3 regions of the Roseobacter sp. OBYS 0001 genome follow, and region 1 is predicted to be linked to each of the others. Evidence: riboswitches for the same ligand, from Rfam matches in the RefSeq annotation. Region 1 holds a riboswitch; each other region holds the start of a gene.
What was found. A riboswitch is a leader RNA that binds a small molecule or an ion and turns the genes downstream of it on or off. The one in region 1 is predicted to bind thiamine pyrophosphate.
Positions count from the first base shown of each region.

Region 2: linked by a shared signal. The riboswitch ahead of K5Q35_RS18995 (MarR family transcriptional regulator) and the one ahead of thiD (bifunctional hydroxymethylpyrimidine kinase/phosphomethylpyrimidine kinase) in region 1 are both predicted to bind thiamine pyrophosphate.
Region 3: linked by a shared signal. The riboswitch ahead of thiM (hydroxyethylthiazole kinase) and the one ahead of thiD (bifunctional hydroxymethylpyrimidine kinase/phosphomethylpyrimidine kinase) in region 1 are both predicted to bind thiamine pyrophosphate.

Region 1 covers NZ_BPES01000002.1:5,840-12,570, forward strand. The annotation lists gene K5Q35_RS05495 (ABC transporter substrate-binding protein) at 1-483, opposite strand, end outside; gene K5Q35_RS05500 (HesA/MoeB/ThiF family protein) at 494-1,450, opposite strand; gene K5Q35_RS05505 (thiamine phosphate synthase) at 1,447-2,043, opposite strand; gene K5Q35_RS05510 (thiazole synthase) at 2,040-2,810, opposite strand; gene thiS (sulfur carrier protein ThiS) at 2,812-3,009, opposite strand; gene K5Q35_RS05520 (FAD-dependent oxidoreductase) at 2,987-3,967, opposite strand; gene thiD (bifunctional hydroxymethylpyrimidine kinase/phosphomethylpyrimidine kinase) at 3,964-4,743, opposite strand; TPP riboswitch at 4,801-4,904, opposite strand; gene K5Q35_RS05530 (LysR family transcriptional regulator) at 5,417-6,331, opposite strand; gene K5Q35_RS05535 (class I SAM-dependent methyltransferase) at 6,520-6,731, shown strand, end outside.
Region 2 covers NZ_BPES01000013.1:79,541-86,271, forward strand. The annotation lists gene K5Q35_RS18990 (CAP domain-containing protein) at 57-1,592, opposite strand; gene K5Q35_RS18995 (MarR family transcriptional regulator) at 2,840-3,556, opposite strand; TPP riboswitch at 4,039-4,127, opposite strand; gene K5Q35_RS19000 (GFA family protein) at 5,389-5,799, opposite strand; gene K5Q35_RS19005 (putative quinol monooxygenase) at 6,117-6,410, shown strand; gene K5Q35_RS19010 (MarR family winged helix-turn-helix transcriptional regulator) at 6,442-6,731, shown strand, end outside.
Region 3 covers NZ_BPES01000013.1:65,535-72,265, forward strand. The annotation lists partial or broken gene K5Q35_RS22950 (TenA family protein) at 1-372, opposite strand, end outside; gene thiD (bifunctional hydroxymethylpyrimidine kinase/phosphomethylpyrimidine kinase) at 490-1,293, opposite strand; gene thiE (thiamine phosphate synthase) at 1,290-1,934, opposite strand; gene thiM (hydroxyethylthiazole kinase) at 1,931-2,704, opposite strand; TPP riboswitch at 2,751-2,840, opposite strand; gene K5Q35_RS18925 (SDR family NAD(P)-dependent oxidoreductase) at 2,929-3,708, opposite strand; gene K5Q35_RS18930 (TRAP transporter substrate-binding protein) at 3,863-4,837, shown strand; gene K5Q35_RS18935 (TRAP transporter small permease) at 4,906-5,400, shown strand; gene K5Q35_RS18940 (TRAP transporter large permease) at 5,387-6,691, shown strand.

The sequences.
Region 1 (6,731 bases):
GAGCGAGAAGTTCACATTGACCATCTCAACATCATCCAGCGTGACACCGTGGCGACCCAGCATCGCACTTAGAACCGCCTCTTCGACGCCCGCGACGGAAAAACCGATCGTGCCGCCTTTGAGCTGGCTGATCTCCTTGATGGGGCCGTCTTTCAGAACCAACAGGCAGTTGAGCGGCGTTGCCACCAAGGTGCCCACACGGATCAACGGCAGACCTTCGGCCACGTGCAGATGTTGGCTGGGTTGGTAGCTGACGGCGATGTCGCCTTGGCCAGCCGCCACGAGTTTCGGCGGGGCAGATGGATCAGCGGGGGGGATGATCTCGACCTCAAGGCCTTGATCGGCGAAATAGCCCAGCTCTTCGGCCACGATGATCGGACCGTGATCGGGGTTGATGAACCAATCCAGCAGCAGGGTCATCTTGTCTTGAGCGAAGGCTGGTGTCGCGACACATAGCGCCGCTGCGGTGATGAGGTATTTCATAGGGGTTTCCTTACTCTCCGAGAGCGAGAAGTTTGATCTCGCCCTGCCAGTGTTGTGAAAGCCGGTCCGCCGCCTGCCAGGCACGCAGGCCTGACCGACAGGCCAGAACGGCACGTTGGTTTGCGTCAGGTGTGGGGCCATGTGGCCCAAAATCGGACACGGCATGGCGCGTTGCCTGGCGCAGGATTGGCCCCTTTTCATCTTTTGCGCGCAGGTCGATCAGAAAATCAGTCGCAGCGATGTCGCGCGGGGCGATAAAGGCGGGATTGGGCGCAGGGTCTGATGCCGTGTCAAAGCGGAAGCCCCCAAACCGCATCCCGCCCGCGTCAAAGGTGACAAGCTGCCCCAAGACGTGCGGATCGCCCGTCAGGACTGCGATCGCCATCTGCGCCTGAAGGCTGCCGATCACACCGACACTTGGCCCCAGTACACCGTCTGTATCACAAGACCCAAGCTGATCCGGCAGATCGGGAAAAACCGCGCGCAACCCCGGTTTACCGCCACAAAAGCCACCGACATAACCGTCGCGACCCACGACGCTGGCGCTGACAAGGGGCTGACCTGTCCCAAGGCAATAATCAGACGCGATATAGCTGACCGCGAAACTGTCTGCACAATCCAGGATCAGTGTCATACCCTCGCAAAGGGTTGCAATATTGGCTGGATCGACGCGCTGGCGAATGGGTTCAATGGTCGTGTCAGGGTTTAATGCAGCCATCGCCTTTGCAATCACATCGACTTTTGGCAAGCCGATGTCAGCCTCGCGAAACAACGTTTGGCGGTGCAGGTTGGACAGGCTTATGACATCTGCATCCGCAATTCGGATTTGGCCGACACCCGCACCCACAAGGTATTGCATCACAGGGGCGGCCAGACCACCGCCACCGATAACAAGGACAGACGACCCTGCCAGCTTATCCTGCGCGGCATGTCCCAGTACCGCAGTCTGGCGGGCATAGCGGCTCATCCGCAGACCTCCAGCCATTCCCTGACGCGGCCCTCTGGATCGTCGTGCAGCGTAATGTCCGTAACGGCCGAGACAACATCCGCCCCGGCGTCAAATGCCCCCGGTGCGCGGTCCGTGCTCATCCCGCCGATGGCGACAAGGGGGATATCGCCCACACGGTTTCTCCATTCGCTGAGCTTCTCAACGCCCTGCTGATGCCATTTCATCTTTTTCAGGATCGTCGGATAGATCGGGCCCAATGCAACATAGTCTGGTTTCAACGCCAACGCGCGTGCCAGTTCAGCTTTGTCATGGGTCGAATTCCCAAGCTTGAGTCCGGCGGAACGGATCGCCCCCACATCGGCCGCATCAAGGTCTTCCTGACCCAAATGTACCCAGTCGCAGCCCAGATCAATGGCCAGCTGCCAGTGATCATTCACCACCAGCAGTGCACCATGGGCACGGCACAACTCGCGGCTTTCGGTCAGTTGGGCGCGCAGTGCATCTTGCGGCTGGTCTTTGATGCGCAGTTGCACGAGCTTGACCCCCAAGGGCAGCATGCGCCGCAGCCAGGCCACATCATCAAAAATCGGGTAAAAGCGGGGCAGCGTCATAGCATGGCCTTTCCAAAGACGGGCGTGGACGGCGCCGCCATGTCGCGTGCATCCATGGGATCAGCACCGGCGGCCAGCGCGCCTGCTTCGACCGCCAGAGCAAAGGCGCGCGCCATCGCCGCTGGATCACCCGCTTTTGAAACGGCTGTATTCAACAGAACCGCGTCATAGCCCAATTCCATCGCTTGGGCCGCATGGGAGGGCAGTCCAAGACCTGCATCCACGACCAGTGGCGTATCAGGAAAATGGGCGCGCAGGCTGCGCAGACCGTAGATATTATTCAGGCCCAAGCCGGTGCCGATGGGCGCGCCCCATGGCATCAAAACCTTGCAGCCGACCTCAACCAGCCGCTCGCACAGCACCAAATCTTCGGTGCAATAAGGGAACACCTCAAACCCGTCCTCGGCCAGTTGTGCGGCTGCTTCGACCAGACCGAAGGGATCAGGTTGCAAGGTGTCGGCGTGGCCGATGACCTCAAGCTTGATCCAGTTGGTGTCGAACAAATCGCGGGCCATCTGAGCAGTGGTCACGGCCTCGCGCACCGAATAACAGCCTGCGGTGTTGGGAAGCACGGCGACACCCAGATCCCGGATCAACGCCCAGAAATCCTGCCCCGCCTGATCACCACCCGCCTCGCGCCGCACTGAAACCGTGGCAATCCCTGCGTCCGAGCGGCGAAAAGCATCCGCCAGAATTGCGGGCGACGGGTATTGCGCGGTGCCCAGCATCAGCTGGGATGTCACTTCTGTGCCGTAGAAAGTTGGCATTCTATCCTCCTTGTCGAGGGGCCACAATTTCGACGCGGTCCCCCTCTCGCAGAGTATGTTCTGCGCGCTGATGCTTGGACACGAACGTCTCGTTAAGCGAGGTGGCCACTTTGGCCTCACCCTTCCCCAGGGCATCCAAGAGCGCGGCCAGTGTGAGCGCGCCGGTCTCAAGTGCTTCACCGTTCACGATGATCTTCATACCAAACCTCCGGTATCTTGCCCTTTAGCAACAGGTCCGAGGTCATCTGCGCCAATGCAGGTGCAAGCAGAAAACCGTGCCGAAACAGACCGTTTACATAAATCACATCACCAATCCGCCGGATGCGCGGCTGGTTGTCTGGAAAGGCAGGGCGCGCATCAACGCCAATTTCCAATAGCTCTGCCTCACCAAAAGCGGGGTGCAGTGCGTAGGCCGCATTCATCAATTCCATAACAGACCGCAGCGTCGCGCGCCCGCGTTCGCCGGTTTCGATCTGGGTTGCGCCCAACATGAAGACACTGTCACCACGCGGCACGATATACAGCGGGACTCGCGGATGAAGCAGTCGGACGGGGCGCGACAGCGTCGCGTCGGGGCAGCGGACCACAAGCATCTCGCCCTTCACGCCGCGCAAATCTGTGAGGGTATCGCGCGCAGCAAGCCCGCGGCAGTCAATCACCTGACCTTTGATGTTACCGCCAAACCCCACGCCTCTTTGCTCCAACCGCGCATGCAGCGCGGTCAGTGTCGCGCGAGGGTCAAGATGTCCCTCATCTGCCAAGAACAGCGCCTTGGAATAGCGTTCGGCCAGAAGCGGCTCGCACTCAGCGATCTGCGTTTTTGACAGCGATGTCGCGGTCGGCGCGCGGCGCGCAAAAGTTGCCAGATCGCTTTGATCGCGATTAAGTGCGACAACGAGCGTGCCCTCGTGATGTACAATCCCGCCTTGGCTTTCCCACCACCTTGCAGCTTTGCGGCCTTGGCACACGATCTCGGGCTCTGCGCTCACGCCTTCACAATCGGGCGCCAGCATGCCGCCGGCCCACCAAGAACAGGCATGATCGCCCGGCGCGCCTTTGGGATCAATGAGCGTGACCTGCGCGCCGCGTGACGACAATTCTGCCGTCACTGCCAACCCGCAAACGCCGCCGCCCAGAATGGTGAATGGGCCGCTCACTTCCAAAACGCATGAAAGTGATGAACGGGCCCATGACCCCGCCCGACGTGCAATTCATCGGCACGCAAAATCGCTTGATGTAGCCAGGTGTGCGCACGCGATACCGCATCACTCAACGCCATACCCTGCGCCAGGCCCGCAGCGATTGCAGAGGAATAGGAACATCCCGTGCCGTGGGTGTTGCGGGTATTCACTCGTGGGGCCGAGAAGGCTTGCGTTCCCGTTTGCCAGACAAGATGATCGGTGCAGGTCTCTGCGTCGGCATGTCCGCCTTTCATCAAAACTGCACCGACGCCAAGTTCGAGAAGGGCGGACGCCTGCGACTGCGTGCTGCCCTCGCCGACCAGCTTAGCTGCTTCAGGTAGGTTGGGTGTAAGCAGGGTCGCGCGTCCGAAAAGTGAAGATTTCAACGCATTTATCGCGCTATCGGCCAGCAAAGTATCGCCTGATTTAGCAACCATCACGGGATCAAGCACAACTGGCCCATCATAGCCCGCCAGCGCATCCGCCACCGCTGCAATCAGTGACGGTGTGCCCAGCATTCCGATCTTGACCACGTCAATATCGATATCATCCAGAACGGCTTTGATCTGCGCAGCAACGACCTCATCCGGGATCGGATGAATGGCTGTGACAGCATTGGTGTTCTGTGCGGTAACCGCCGTCACAACAGAAGCAGCATAAACACCCATTGCGGAAAAAGCCTTGAGATCGGCCTGAATACCAGCCCCACCACCAGAGTCGGAGCCAGCAATCGTTAACGCCTTTGCTACCACGTCATAGCCCCTCGGTTTAAGGGTCAGGAAGCTAAAGGGCGCAGGACATCACGGATGCGAGTTCCGCGAGCTGTTCCCTCCGCCGGTCCTAACCGGTTCAGGTTCAATGGGTTCGCAGCTTGTGCATCTCAGCCCGGTTAAAGGCACCCCAACAGATATAGATCTACGTGTAAGTTGATCGCGCAGAAGCGTCAAATGGTTAAAAGGATCTCAGGAGAATTGTTCTGAATGTTTACGAAATTGAGCTTCGAAAGAGAAAGGGCCGCGACCGTCCATGTTCTGTCACGCGACGCCAAACGGTTTCCTAAAGCTGACACGGATGACCGCTTTTTGCACTGCCTCGCAACGCAGATCTTTTCGTGCATGCAGAATTTTTCACGCTACAAACACGCCCAGTACAACTCTAGCATGTCGGCTGCGAGCTCAAACCTGTCGTCGGCACCTTCGCAGCATCGACGATACGCAATGATGAAGGGCCTTTGAGAACGGCCCCAACCAGCCGTTCATCGCGAGAACCGTTGCCGTATTGCAGCTTCCCCGGAGCGGCGTTGATCGATTGCGCAGCATTTCCAACATTAACGTGCACTCATCGCACAAAACGAACTCTCGCAAGCGTAGCTTTAATTACTGCCATGCGACCTCACTTGCTCCGGGTTCGGCGCATTTACACCTGTCAATCGCCGCTACCTCGGCGCTTCGCAACGTCCGTGAGACCCCGAGCCAGCAGGTCGAATACGATCCGGATACGGCGGCTGGTCTGTAACTCCCGATGGGTAACCAGCCAGATTGGAAACTCAAGCGAGGGGAAATCCGACAAGACCTTTTCTAAGCCCGGTTCAGCCTCACCTAACGTTTCGGGCTGCATCGAGACGCCATAGCCCGCTTTTACCAGTTCCCATGCGACGACACCGCTCTCGCTCGACATCACAAAGCTCTCTGCGCGAACGGGCACGCCCATGTTATGCAGCGGGGCCATCAGGCGCTCAGGATCAGCATTTCCGACGAAATCGAGGGTCGCCACATCACGCGGCGTATGCGGGCGACCTGCGCGATCGAGATAGTCAGTCGCGGCATAGAGATTGGCGCGAAAGTCGCCCAAATGCCGTGCAATCAGGTCCGGCTGATCTGGGCGGACGTGGCGTATCGCGATGTCCGCCTCGCGCTGTGTCAAATTCTGCATCTCGCTTGATGCATGGATGCGGACGCGGATGCCGGGCGCCGTCTGTCGCAACGGCTTGAGTGCGCCGGGCAGGATTGCTGCGGACAAGAGGTCTGTGCCCGTTACAGTAACTTCACCCGAGACTTCCTGTGATTTACCGTCGGCCACCATCGAGATGAGCGTCGCAGCCTCACCCATGGTACGCGTGTGCTCAATCAGGTCGCGCCCTGCTTCCGTCAAGGTAAGACCACGGACGCTGCGCTCCACCAGCGTCACGCCAAGTGCCTCCTCCAATGCACCGATCTGCCGTCCTATCGTCGGCTGCGTTGTCTTCAACACGCGCGCCGCGCCGCTGAACGAGCCCTCCTCAGCTGCCGCGAGGAAGGCGCGCACCTGATTCCAATCGAAGGAGATAGCCTGCCAGTTCATCCATCAGCGTATAGCAGGTGGACGAATTTAGGCAATCGACCTTTCACGAGCGCATGGATGATACCGACTGCGAAACGAGATCAACCCGGTCTTAGCCATTGAAAGCGACACAATGTACTTCGCAGTTTTTCTGACTGGCGCATCCGCGCTGCTTCAAACCTGAAGTGCAACACGCAATGGATTCCGACATGACTGCCGAAGCCTTCTGGGACCGGCATGCGCCCAAGTACGCGAATAAGCCCATCGCTGATGTCTCCGCCTTCAAAGAAAAGCTGGAATGCGTCACCGCGCTTCTTCAAGCGACCGATCGGGTTCTTGAAATCGGCTGCGGGACAGGCGCCACGGCGAGCAAGATCGCGCCTGTCGTCGCTCATGTGACCGCAACCGACCTCTCTGCCGA
Region 2 (6,731 bases), on a different contig from region 1:
GGTTGTCTGACTTGGAATTACAGTGAGAGGGGTCATAGAGACCCCTCTCACCGCGTTCAGAATATGAACTCATCAAAGAATTCGGATCCACAGAACGATGTCACATCGGAAGAATCTGCCGCTGACGTGCTGAAGGCGATGCTTTGCGTTTCGCCATTCATGCTGACGGTTCCGAACAGCTCTACGTCACCTTCCATGGCCAAGACCTCGACGGTCAGGCCGCTCTCTGAACTGGCGACCGATCTGATACTGGCGCTGCTGATCGTTGACCCGGATTCCGTTCGCACGTTGGGGCCAAAGTCAAAGACGAAATTATCGGAGCTGAGTTCCATACCGCCCGCATCGTCGCACACGACCGTGCCTTCATCGAGGACTCTGGAAACGATGGGCACTTCTGTACCGGGGATGGCGATGGTTCCTGAATCCGCATCTTCTGCAGTTACATCATCGACTGTTGCTGATCCTCCAGCACTGAAATTCCCTTCGCCTTGCACATCCACCGATGGACCATCCGTGTCGCTGGCAACTGACGTGACTTCGACACTGCTTCTGGTGGTTTGAGTGGTTGAGCTGCTCGTGCTCGTTTCTTCGACGTCTTCGTCTGTCTCTTGATTTGTGCTGAAACCTCGTGAAGCCATGAACTGTTCGATATCAAAGCCGGTTCCGGCAGTGATTTCTGGTTCCGCAGGGGGCGCTTGCTCGACTGTGGCAGGCACTTCTTCCACAACCGGGGCGTCTTGCGCGGATGCGATGACCGGATCAGTGGATTGTTCTGACACGAATTCTTCTGCGGTTATGTCATCGACTGTGGCCGAGCTACCGCCGCTGACGTTACCTTCGGTCTCAAGCTGGACCGATGGACCATCCGCTTGGCTGGCGACCGCAGTGGTTTCGATGCTGCTTCTGGTGGTTTGAGTGGTTGAGCTGCTCGTGCTCGTTTCTTCGACATCTTCGTCTGTCTCTTGATTTGTGCTGAAACCTCGTGAAGCTATGAACTGTTTGATATCAAAGCCGGTTCCGGCAGTGATTTCCGGTTCCGCCACTTCCGGTTCTGCAGGTGCTGTGTCTTCAACCACGGCAGGTGTTGGTTCAACCACGGTCAACGCGTCCGCGCTTGCATCGGGGAGTATGACGGTATTTGCGCTCGTTGTGCCAAAGTTCTGGGTGACAAATACCGCGTCCAGCGTCTGCCCGTCGTCAACAAAATCACCGGCCTCGATACCAATCCCGATTTCCTTGAAGTCCGGGTTCAAGAGGTTTGCGCGATGTTCAGGGCTGTTCATCAGGTTGGTGTGCAGCTGGGCAACTTCGTCTGACATGCCATTGTCACCGGCTTCGCTGACCCATGCTATGTTTTCGCCGGTTTTCCAGTTTCCTTCCAATTCATAGCCTGAAGCCTCGATGCGCTCACGCCAATTGGATCCGTCAGCACCCGTATGGCTAAAGCGATCATTGTCGAGCATCCATACGCTGTGGTCTTCACTGGCTTCATTGAGGTCTGCGTTGAATACTAAAGGATCGAGGCCGACTTCTGCACGGTCTGCATTTATCAAATCCAGCATCTGCTGCTCGTATTTGTTGGCTTGTGACATGACATTCTCCTTTGAGTGGTTTTTGGCATCATGTGGCTTTCGGACTGCATCCAAAACATGACCCGTGCACTCGGTATGCGGGAATCGCCGGTATCCCGAATCCACCATCCCACTTTGCGGAATGACCTCCAAAGGAGCGTCCGCCAACTGGCTAATTGGACGCAATAGCGTCCATTGTGGTTTGTCGAATTGGGGAAACTGACAGCAAAATTACGCCTATACGTCAGCGGCGCTAGAAACGCTGCAAGGTGCCCACGAAAACGGGGCTTATCTATCGTACGTTAGGCGAAATCATAGCCGACAGGTTGATGTTCAGGCAACCTGCACGCTCCGACCTCAGGGCGACTGAACGCATAACGCAACGCTGTCACACTTCTCTGTAGTGTCGGCAATTGGCAAAATACCACCGACAGCCAAAAACACAGAGTGCTTGTGTTTCCGAAGCGGAACTGAGCTTCGGAAACCGTGGCAACCGCAATCCCAAAATCCGAAATGCCAAAATTGCCCGATCGGCGCAATTCGTGAAATTCCCCGGATCAGACCGGTCCGTTGAACTCGGGCAAAGCTATCTAAGGGACATGCCAAGATGAAACCGAAAATGAACCTTATCGTCTGGGTGTTAATCTCCATCCCACCCGGTATCTATCTTTGGGTGAAGTTCTTTCAGCTGGTGTTCTCATTCCTTTGGAGAAATCACTGATGGAAACCTTGGAAGGTCCATCGACAGAGGGTTTCTGGCCGCGAGCTTGCCGGGTCCCCGCGTGTTGTAGCGCAGACACTGCTCCACCTAGAGGAGGGATACAGCCATTTGCAGTTGACGTGATAAAGCTGCCAACGGTCCATCAATGTCTTCGGACAAACGGTATGAATTAGATGCTGTGTTTGCTGCTGCCCCCGACGGAGACAGGACTTTCCTGAGATTAGCAAAAGAGGCCACACAAGAGGTCGCGTCCAGTCGTCTTAACCATAGCGAAAGGAACGATCATCATGGTTGAGAATATCCGACGTAACGGTGAGCATGTTTTCGATGAGTTTCTAGCCGGTGATGCAGATGTTAGCACACGCCCAAAAGACATAAGTGACAAAAACCATTGTTTTCACATCAGGGGCGGTCGAGGCGGCGAGGCGCACGTGCCGTTTCTAAGCGCTCCTGCCGAAAAACGGAACAGTATCCGGCGCGGTGTGTTTTCGTTCATATGCCGGGCTGCTTGCCTCGTCGCAGCAGGGGCAATCGCGCTGAGAGCATTTCAATAAACCGAGCTTGTTCCGAGCCGCTGCGTTTTCAGGTTTTGAAATGTTATCAGACCTGTAGCATATGCATTTTCCTTAAGATCTCTCACAAGTTTATGGCCGACTTTACTGTCGATATGACCAAAATTCCGACAAGACAGACATAACAGAAATACTTCGGAGGACCGGGAAAAAACAGGTAGCCACAAGAACCGATGATCAGACACGATTGCAAAATCACATCGCTCAAGCTTCCCCAGTAAATCTTTGGCTTTGACAAGTTGCGTCTGATCCAGCTGCGGTTTGCCCACCGCTAACCCTGCATACTGAAGAACCTTCAAAAGGAAGCGACAACAATCAGCGGCCATCATTTGATCACATCGTTCAGAGCAATTAAAAATGCTGTCATCGACCAACTCAGCTGACACGGTCGTTTCTTGTTGAAAAATACGTGTTCTTATCGACTTCAAATCGATGCTCTGGGAGATAACCGGTGTGAGCTGCTCGATTTCTTTCTTTGGCTCAACTTTCGAATTCAACCTTTGCTCGACTCTCGATGTGAGCACATATTGGCGCCCATTCAGCCTGAGCCTTATCCACCCACCGTCTTCCAGCCTTTTTAATCCGCGAAAGGTAGCGGATCGACTGATGTCCGTCTTTTGAGCGAGTTCATCCAAGGTAATCGGGCCGTGTTTCGCCACAGTTTCCAAGATTTCGAATATCCTAGTTTGCAACGATCCTGCTCCACAGACTGGTATCCCAGTTTCTTATCATTGTTGATTCCTGCTATCCAACTCGCAATTCCGATAAGCGAAACGGTGCTGTTTGGTGCGGTGATTTTAAATGCGCTTTGGCTTCAATTATTTGAATTCACATTGTAAATTGACCGAATAATTCATATTCTGCGTCTGGTTTTGCCGCCCGCTTCAAAAGTGGCAGAGATCACTGGAGACGCTCGGGAAACGTGTGATTTGTTACCTTCATGGTCTATTCCGACCCGAACCAAGAAATGCTTTTTGAAGCTCTCCAAGGAGAGGGCTCGTAAGCGACTGTGATAGAGTGCCGGGATACATTCGTGTCGATTTTGGTGGAATATAAAGGCCAGTCGCAGCTCTTTGTTGTGCAGGTCAGTAAACCAGCTATTCTTGCGAGCAGTACTCAATTCATGCACTTTCGGGCGTCTTTCTTGACGACAAAAGGTGAACAGGAAAGCCGATTTCATGCTCTGTGTCCTCCCTCCGCCAGCATTATCTGGTTCAGGTTCTAAGGGTACATCTCAGCTGCAAAGCGCCCCCGGTAAATCTCGAATAGGAGCTTCCATCAGACGGGTCAAATGGTTTGGCACCTCCTCGAACTTTTGAGCGGTCCGCTGCCATTTCGAGCCTTCCGCAAACGTCCGCTCAGCCAAAGCCTACGAAAGATATTGTGGTGCTTGCACACATGCGTGATCGGTTCGATCTGTCTTTGGGGAGCTATGGTCACCGCCGAGGGGACGCATTTGTTACCCGGCAGTCGGTTGCACAGCAATCTGCCGAGAGGGCACCACTCCAACTGCGGCGGCCAATACTGTTTTCACGATTGTCAGAAAACCTTGCGCCCGAACGGCTGCTACAATCCGCGTAGGCACCGCTCAGAAGCCGGCTGGAAAAGCCCCTTGGCCTTCGAAGCAAAGGCTGCATAAATGGTTAATAGGAGCGGCACGAAAGCGGGACAGATCAACTGAATAATACTTCCGCACATAAACTGAGAAATTTTTAGTCCATATTTTGGTTACATCGTTCACAGGTAAAGGAGTTATCAATAACGTGTTTTCAAACGATAGAATATCGCTGAAGGGGTAAGTTTTGATTAGCCCATGTATTGCAGTCCAAGAGGGAGTCGCAACGAACCGTAAAGATGTAGAAGTTGTTGTTTGGCGCGATTACATCTGCCGTCACGGCCTTCATCTGAGGCTTTGGATAAATAATCATGAGTTGGAGCATCCCGAAAAGACTTACTCAGTTTTGCTTTCCATTTAGGGCAGCTGAGCAGGATTGAGAGAACTCTACATTTAAATGAGCGTCGCGTCGGGGGCAGGATCAACTTGAATTCACCTTTCACTGACGAACAACTGCCCATGCTTAAGGTTATTGCGCATGGGCATATAATTTTGGGAGCAGCACCTCATGCGCGCCGCTTGCAGAATAGTGGGTTTGTCGCCGTCCGGGCGGCCGCGGGTTCATATCTTTGGGCCCTGCGGCCGTCCGTTTAGGGGCAACCGTCTGGGATTTCTGATCGCGGCACGCGCAAAAGGCAACGCCGGGGTATGCAGCAATGAAGATCCAAACATGGGGATCGGTGGTATACTCCTGATACATAAAATGAATGCCGCTTGTATTTTACCGACGCGCCCCTCTGAAAATGGGGAATTACGACACAAAGCCTCCTTAATAAAATCGGTCCAAAGCCGCTGTTCGACGTTGGTTCTCGATTCTGCGCTCGATGCCCGCATCGCTGCCGCTCGCTGTGCCGGAGTGATTTGATATTGGCAAGTTCGGGCGGGTATGTCCTCTTTGTACTGCTGTTCTTAACGACCTTGCATTTCATTTCGCGTGATCATTGGGAGATCGAACACCCATGTATGCGAAGACCGGCACCAAACCTGTTGTTTCGGCGCGAGCAGATGGCGTTGGCGTGCAGTTCCGACCCTGAGGCCAAAGAACGTGCCGGGCTCGTCCGGCGTCTGTGTATGTATGCGCGTTCCGCAATCACCGCAAAAGCTTAAACACCTGCGGCGACCGCTGTCAGCGACTGTTTCGAATACCTTGAGCCTGCCACTTGTCAGTTCGAATTGACCATCATCGATATGCACGACCCATCCGAACGCGGTGCCCGAGTTGATCTGGCAATTCTCGCAGTGGCAGATCGCGCAGCGCTCGGGGTCTACAACAGCCTGATACGTAATAGCCCCACAAAGGCATCCTCCGTCCACGTTCATTTGGTCTCTCCAAAATGCAGCGTTAAACTACGCTTCACCCTGCATCTCACCCTTGGGAAGGTCAAACTGGTGCGGATCGATCCAAAGCTGCCTTTTAGCGGAATCCTCAATTTCTGCGATCGCAGCCCGGAGCCGTGAACTTTGCCGACATTCGTCGCACTTACATCAATATCCGCTTCTTTACGCCGATCAACAAAAGGTGCTTTTTGGGAAGATCTGTCATCTCGGAGAACGAAAGCTCAAGAGTACTTTGCCGTTTAATTGACATTAACAATTTCACTTATTAGTTATCATGATAACAAATGAGGGAATACCAGATGTCAAACTCGCTATTCGTCTTCGCGGAAATCAAGCCGAAGCCTGAACATTTCAAGGATGCTCAGCAAGCTATCATCGAAATTCTGAACCAGACTCGCGCGGAAGAAGGCTGCCGTTCGTTCGAGCTGTTCGAGGCACCGGGTCAGGACACGCTGTATCTTTTCGAGGAATGGCAAGATCAGGATGCGCTCGATCAGCACCATGCTCAACCCTACACAGCCGCGATCTTCAAATCTTACGAAGGATGGCTGGCCGAACCACCTCGCATCCTGCCTCTGCACAGTCTAGGTTAGCATGTTCTTTCTTCGGGAATTGCCCACGCGGATGATGATCGACGGCTACGTATCAGCGACTGGCGTGGGCGACGTGGATGCCGTGGCGCGTGCACTCTCGATGATGCGAGAGGCGAGCCAGCTGGAGCGCCTGCTGGATGCCTACTTTAATAGCCACAACCTTTCACAGTTGAAATTCCATATCCTCATTGTGATAGACCGCGAACCAGAAACAGACAGTCTTCGTCAAAGTGAAATCAATCAACGCCTGGACGTTTCCAAACCAGTACTGCACCGGACTGTGACCTCGCTACTGAAAGACGATCTGCTCGCCCGCCGTGA
Region 3 (6,731 bases), on a different contig from region 1:
CCTGCAGCCCCGTGTCCATGACGTAGCGGGTATAGGCAAGGTTCTCGAATTCTTCACGGGCGGCATATAGCGTTGCTTCATCAATGCCTTCGGCTGCGCAGGTTTGCACATGAAGGGCCATCTCGTGATTGACCAAGGCAACAACGGTTCTGGCACCATACTTCATCTCATCCAGCGTCTCAGACTTGACCACGCCCGCGCGAAATGAACGAGGAACACGTAGTCCTGAACAAGGTAATGCAGAAACGCGGCGCGCGGCAGCGATCCATCTCGCAGCCCTTCCACGAAATCATTGTGGGTATATGCCTGACAGGGTTCAGGGCATCCTGCACGCCAGAGCGAAAAGGTCTCCCCATACACAGAACCGGTCATAGTGCGGCCCCATCTCTTGCGGTGTTGCTGATCTGTGCAAGGTGGCCCGCGTTTTGTCTGGTAACAACGAAGTGCAGGATGGTGTCACAGTGTAAAGACTTTATAGGTCATTCACTTTCATTGCGCGTAAAGGGATGCGAAATGGTGCGTCGGCCCGTGGCCGGTACCCACGGACAAGGCGTCTGCATGCGCAATGACCTGTGCGACATAGGATTTGGCGGCAGCTGTGGCAGCGGCGGGGGGCAGTCCTTTGGCCAATTGCGCGGCCAGGGCCGATGACAGCGTGCAGCCGGTGCCATGGGTGTTTGATGTGTCGGCCCGCTTTGCGTCAAACCATGTCACGGCCTCTGCGGTGACAAGGCAATCAGGGCTGTGAGGCTCGTCAAGGTGCCCGCCTTTGATCAGTGCCGCCTTGGCACCAAGGGCGCAAAGTGCAGCGCCTTGCGCGGCCATCTCGTCGCGTGTTGTGGCGATGGCCATACCAAGCAGATGAGCGGCTTCGGGCAGGTTTGGCGTCAGGACGGTTGCCATCGGCAACAAGGACGCGCGCAGGGTATCCACCGCCTCCGGCTCCAGCAGCGCGGCACCCCCTTTGGCAATCATCACCGGATCAAGCACGATGGGGATGTCGCTGTGCCCCTGCAACGCATCTGCCACAGCGGCTGCGATCTCAGCATTGGCAATCATACCGACCTTGATCGCATCGACGCGGATGTCGGCAAAGATGGCTGTGATCTGCGCTTGGACGAACGCGGGCGGAACCGGATGAATACCAGTCACGCCCTGCGTATTCTGTGCAGTCAACGCCGTGATGGCCGCCATGGCAAAGGCACCATTGGCTGAAATTGCCTTGATGTCGGCCTGAACCCCCGCGCCTCCGGAGGGGTCAGAACCTGCGATACTCAGGAAGTTTGGGATCATGTTTTGTGCTCCGGTTTGAAGGAGTGAAATGCGCGCGCCGCCGCCTTTGGGTCGGCCTGACCGCAGATGGCTGAAACGACGGCCATGCCATCCGCTCCGCTGGCAAGCACACCATCTATATGGTCGGGCTTGAGGCCGCCAATCGCGACATTCGGCAAAGACGACAGCGCGATCAGATCGGCCAGTCCGTCAAAACCCGTGGGCTGCGCGTGGTCGGTTTTCGTATCCGTGCCAAAAACAGGGCCCAGCCCAAGGTAATCCACATAGGCCGGGTCCGCGTCGCGCACGGTCTGCGGCGTTTCGCACGACAGACCCAGAATTCTGTCGGGGCCGAGCATCGCGCGGGCTTTGTCCGGCGCAATATCGCCCTGACCGATATGCGCGCCATCTGCATCCGCGGCGACTGCGGCAGTAACATCATCATTGATGACGAGCGGAACGCCGGGGCCCTGCAAGGCGGCCTTGAGCGCCATCGCGAGGTCAATGCGCTGCGCGGTGGTGGCGTGTTTGGCGCGCAGTTGCACCATCGTCACCCCACCCGCCACCGCACGGCGCACGGTCTCCACGATGCCTGTTTGCGCACAAAGCTGCGGGTCGGTCACCAGATAGAGCCGCAAGTGATCTTTCAACTGGCCCGTCATCCGATGACCTGTGCCAAATCAGCGGGCTGTGTGTTGGCAAGTGCATCAAGGAAATGGACCTGAAAGCTGCCCGGCCCCTCGGCGCGCTTTGCAGCGGCACTGCCTGCGACTTTGAAATGCGCAAGGGCGGCGAGCGCCGCGTCGAAAGCCGGACCTGTGGCTGCATATGCGCCCATCAATGCGGTCTGAGAGCAGCCCAGAGCGGTAATCTGCGGCATCAGGGGCGAGCCGCCCGAAACCTGCGCCTCGCGGGTGCCATCGGTCAGATAATCAACGGGGCCGGTGATCGCGACGACCGACCCAAACTGGGTCGCAAGCGATTTGGCAGCCCCCTGAGCGGCCTCTACGCTGTCCCCGCTGTCGGCCCCTTTCCCAGCCCCTGCTTCCCCGGCCAGTGCCAGAATTTCAGATGCGTTGCCGCGCAGGATCGTAGGGCGTTGTGCGACCAGAAGCTGCGCTGCACGTTTGCGATAATCGGAGATGAAGTGCGCAACAGGATCCAGAACCCACGGGATATTCTGCGCATTGGCCGCCGTTGCCGCCGCCACCATACTGGCCTGCCAAGGCGCTGACAGTGTTCCGATATTGATCGTCAACGCGCCGCAAACAGGTGTAAATTCGGCGATTTCCTCGGGCGCATGGACCATGGCGGGTGATGCACCCGCTGCCAAAACGACGTTTGCCGCGACATTCATCGCCACGTAGTTCGTTATGCAGTGCACCAAAGGATTCTGGTTGCGCAGCGCAGTCAGCAGGTCATGTGGGGCCATTGTGTTTCCTCTTTTTGCAAGCAAAAAGAGGTGCGATGTATGCAGCACAAGTAGACATACAACCTCCCTCCGCCAGCACTATCTGGTTCAGGTTCGAAGGGTACGTCTCAGCTTTTCAGCGCCCCTGGTGCATAAACGGCTAATTTTTTTCGGTCGGGTCGTCAAACTGATTCAACGCGTCATACGCAGCGGCATCCATCACCCATGCGGTTTTGCGCTGCCGGTTAAGGCATAAGCTGTCCGCCGTTCACTTCGATCGTCTGGCCAATGATATATCCCGCCAGACGATTTGACGCCAGAAAGAGGTATGCGCCTACGCAGTCCTTAGCGCTTCCCAAACGCCCTTGCGGAATGGTTGCCAGCATCGCGTCCATCTGCGCTGCGGTCGAGTAGCGTTCATGAAATGGCGTATCAATCACACCGGGCGCGACCGCGTTCACCCGGATACCATGGGCGATCCATTCTTTGGCCATACCCCGGGTGACGTTTGAAACGAATGCCTTTGACGAGCCATAAAGCCCGGCACCGTTGCTCGCGCCGTTTCTGGCTGCAATCGAGGATGTATGTATGACGAAACCGCCGTTCACCTTTAGATGGGGGAAGGCAGCCTTGGAGGCCACAAGGATTGAACGGGCGTTTAAATCCATGATGTCGTCGTAATCTGTGTCGGTCACATCGGTGTAGGCAACCCGCCTGACCATGCCACCGGCATTGTTGATGAGCCCGTCAAGGCCGCCGAGCGCCGCTGAGGCGGCTTCAACCGCAGCGCCCATCGCCGCACTGTCTGACGCATCCGCTCGGATCAGATGCGCTGTGCCGCCTTTAGCCTCTATGTTGCGCGCCACGGTTTCCGCAGCTTCACTGCTTGAATTGTAATGCACACCGACATGTGCCCCTTGTGATGCAAATGCCCCTGCCAGCGCCGCTCCGATGCCGGTTGATGCGCCAGTAATCAGAATGCGTTTGCCTTTGAACTCGGGTATTCTCAAAGCATGTTCCGACATGAAGGGACTCCTGACAGACCCTCGCAGGTCCAGATTACTTTCGGCTGCAAAGGACTTTGGTAAATAAACAGTTGTTGCGTATACGGTCAGACTCAAACCATACTGTAGTCTCCGGGCGGCCGTCTAGTAGCCGCCAGAAAACTGGGAGGATTGTATGAAATACTTGGCTGTAGCAACATGCATTGCATTGGCATCGGGGGCCACGACGACGTCGGCGACCGAACTTGTGGGCGCTGTGCAGTTCGACGAATCTCACGCCTTTACCAAAGCATTGCGGGAGTTCGAGCGCGTCGCGGGCGAATGTTCCGGTGGCTCGCTCACCTTTGATCTGCACCTGAATTCAGAGCTTGGGCTGGAGAAGGATTATTTTGAAAACATGAGCCAGGGCATCGCGGTGGATTACGCCATTGTCAGCCCATCGCATATGTCGACTTTCTCGCAGAAAGCGCCCTTGATGGACATGCCGTTCCTGTTTCGTGATCTGGATCACTGGAATGCCGTAATGGAACAGGATGCTCTTGCTCCGCTCGCCGCGGACGTTCTGCAGCAGGCGGATGTGCGGCTGATCGGCTACGCGGGCGGTGGCACGCGCAACCTGATCGTGAACAAGCCCGTGACCACGATGGAAGAACTCCAAGGGCTGCCAATGCGCGTCATGGGAGCACCGATCCAGACCCGTATCTTCGAAGCCATCAAGGCGGCCCCCTCGGTCATCGCCTATAGCGAAGTCTATAACGCCATCCAGACCGGCGTAATCGACGCGGCCGAGAACGAGGCGGCAGGCATCGAACAGATGAAGTTCTACGAGGTTGGTCCAGAGATTTCGCTGACACGGCATGCCATCACCGTCAGGCCAATTGCATTCTCAAACGCGACGTTTGAGCGGCTGACGCCAGAAGAACAGGCCTGCGTGATGGAAGCGGGCAAGGCTGGTGGCAAGCTGGGCCGCGATCTTGAAAGCGGTCAGGACAGCGAAAAACTGTCGGCGATGGAATCTGCAGGCTTGCTCAAAACCCATGAGTTTACGGAGCGCGACAAGCTTTTGGAACTCGCCGGTCCTGTGAAGCGGTCATATGCCGAAGAACTGGGCGCGACTGACGTCCTAGAAGCGATTGAAGCTGTAAACTGATCTATATCCGGGTTCCGTGTCCTCGTGACGCGGAACCCGCCCACCACTCAGACAAAACGAGACGCGCCATGCGTATGTTTCTCGAAGGCTATTATCGCCTTCTGAAGTTCCTTATCACTCTGTTGATGGCCGCGCTGATCGTTCCGGTGACGATGCAGATCCTGAGCCGGTACACCGGAATGGTACCGCGTTACATCTGGACGGAAGAGATCGCGCGTTTCTGCTTTGTCTGGATCATCCTGATCGGTGCGATGATCGCCGTTCGGGACGGCACCCATTTCGACGTTGATGTGTTGCCCCATACCCAGAACCGGCATATCGAGTTCGCCTCCAAATTGTTTGTGCACTTGTCCATCCTTGTGATGGCGCTGTCGTTTCTGTGGTGGGGGCGCGATTTCTTTGTGCTCGGCGCACGACAACAGTCCGAAATATCCGGACTGCCCATGTGGATGATCTATGTCGCCTGGCCCATCGCGGGGGGCACGTGGACGATATTTACCGTTGAGCGCATATTCGATGATTTTCAAGTGTTCAAAAAGGGAATGGTCGATGGGGCCGGGTGAAGTCGCTGCCATTCTGTTTGGCACTTTTGGCATTCTTGTTGCGCTGCGCGTGCCAGTTGCCTTTGCGCTGGGGCTGGCCGTGGTGCCGGTCTTTTTCATCGAGGACCGCCTGACGCCCGTTCTGCTCATGCGCGAGATGTTCAAGAGCTATAACGCTTTCATCCTTCTGGCGGTCCCGTTTTTTCTGCTGGCGGCCAATCTGATGAATGCGGCTGGTATAACGGATCGGCTGATCCGCCTTGCGCGCGCGATGGTTGGGCATCTGCCGGGTGGGGTAGGGCATGTGAATGTGGTCGTCTCCATGCTGTTTGCCGGCACCTCCGGGTCATCGACCGCCGATGCGGCGGGCATCGGATCGCTTTTGATCCCGCAGATGAAGAAAGAGGGGTACGATTCATCTTTCGCGGTGGCCATCACGGCCTGTTCCAGCGTCATGGGGGTTATTATTCCGCCCTCGATCCTGATGATCGTCTGGGGTGGGCTGATGTCGGTTTCGATCGGGGGGCTGTTTCTGGCTGGTGTGATCCCCGGCATTCTCATCGCGGGCTCGCAGATGGTAACGGTCTATATCTACGCCAAGCGGCGGGGCTATCCGGTGCACACACGCTCCACACTCGTCGAACTCTTCCGCGCGGCGGCTGGCGCGTCCTTGGCGCTCATGACGCCGCTGATCATCGTGGGCGGGATTGTTGGTGGGTTTTTCACACCGACCGAAGCCTCGGTGGTCGCCGTCCTTTATTCGCTGTTTCTGGGCATGTTTATCTATCGTACGATCACGCCGCGCCAACTGCCGCATATCCTTTACGACAGCGCGCGTTTCGCCGCGATTACGCTGTTCTGCATCGGCACCGCATCTGCCTTTGGATGGTGTCTGGCTTATTTCAAAATCCCTGCCACATTGGTGGCCTATATTGACCAGCTCGGTCTGGGCGTCATCGGCATTGGGATCATGTGTGCCCTTGCGTTCCTTCTGATTGGCATGTTCATCGACGCGATTCCCGCGATCATTATTCTGGGCACGGTGTTATTCCCGGTGACGCAGCATGTGGGGATGCACCCGATCCATTTCGGTATCATAGGTATCATGAGCCTTGCGTTTGGGCTGGTCACACCGCCCTATGGGCTCTGTCTGTTGATCAGTGCCGCGATTGGCAAAATAAGACTGATCGAAGCGCTGAAAGACGTGGTCGTCATCTTGCTGCCAATGATCTTTGTGTTGTTGATCATTATTCTTGTGCCTGATCTCATTCTCGCGCTGCCACGCTGGCTGATGCCGAATTTCATTCAGTGAAGCGTGGCAGGTTGTGCTTCCGGTGCGCGCAGATCATCTG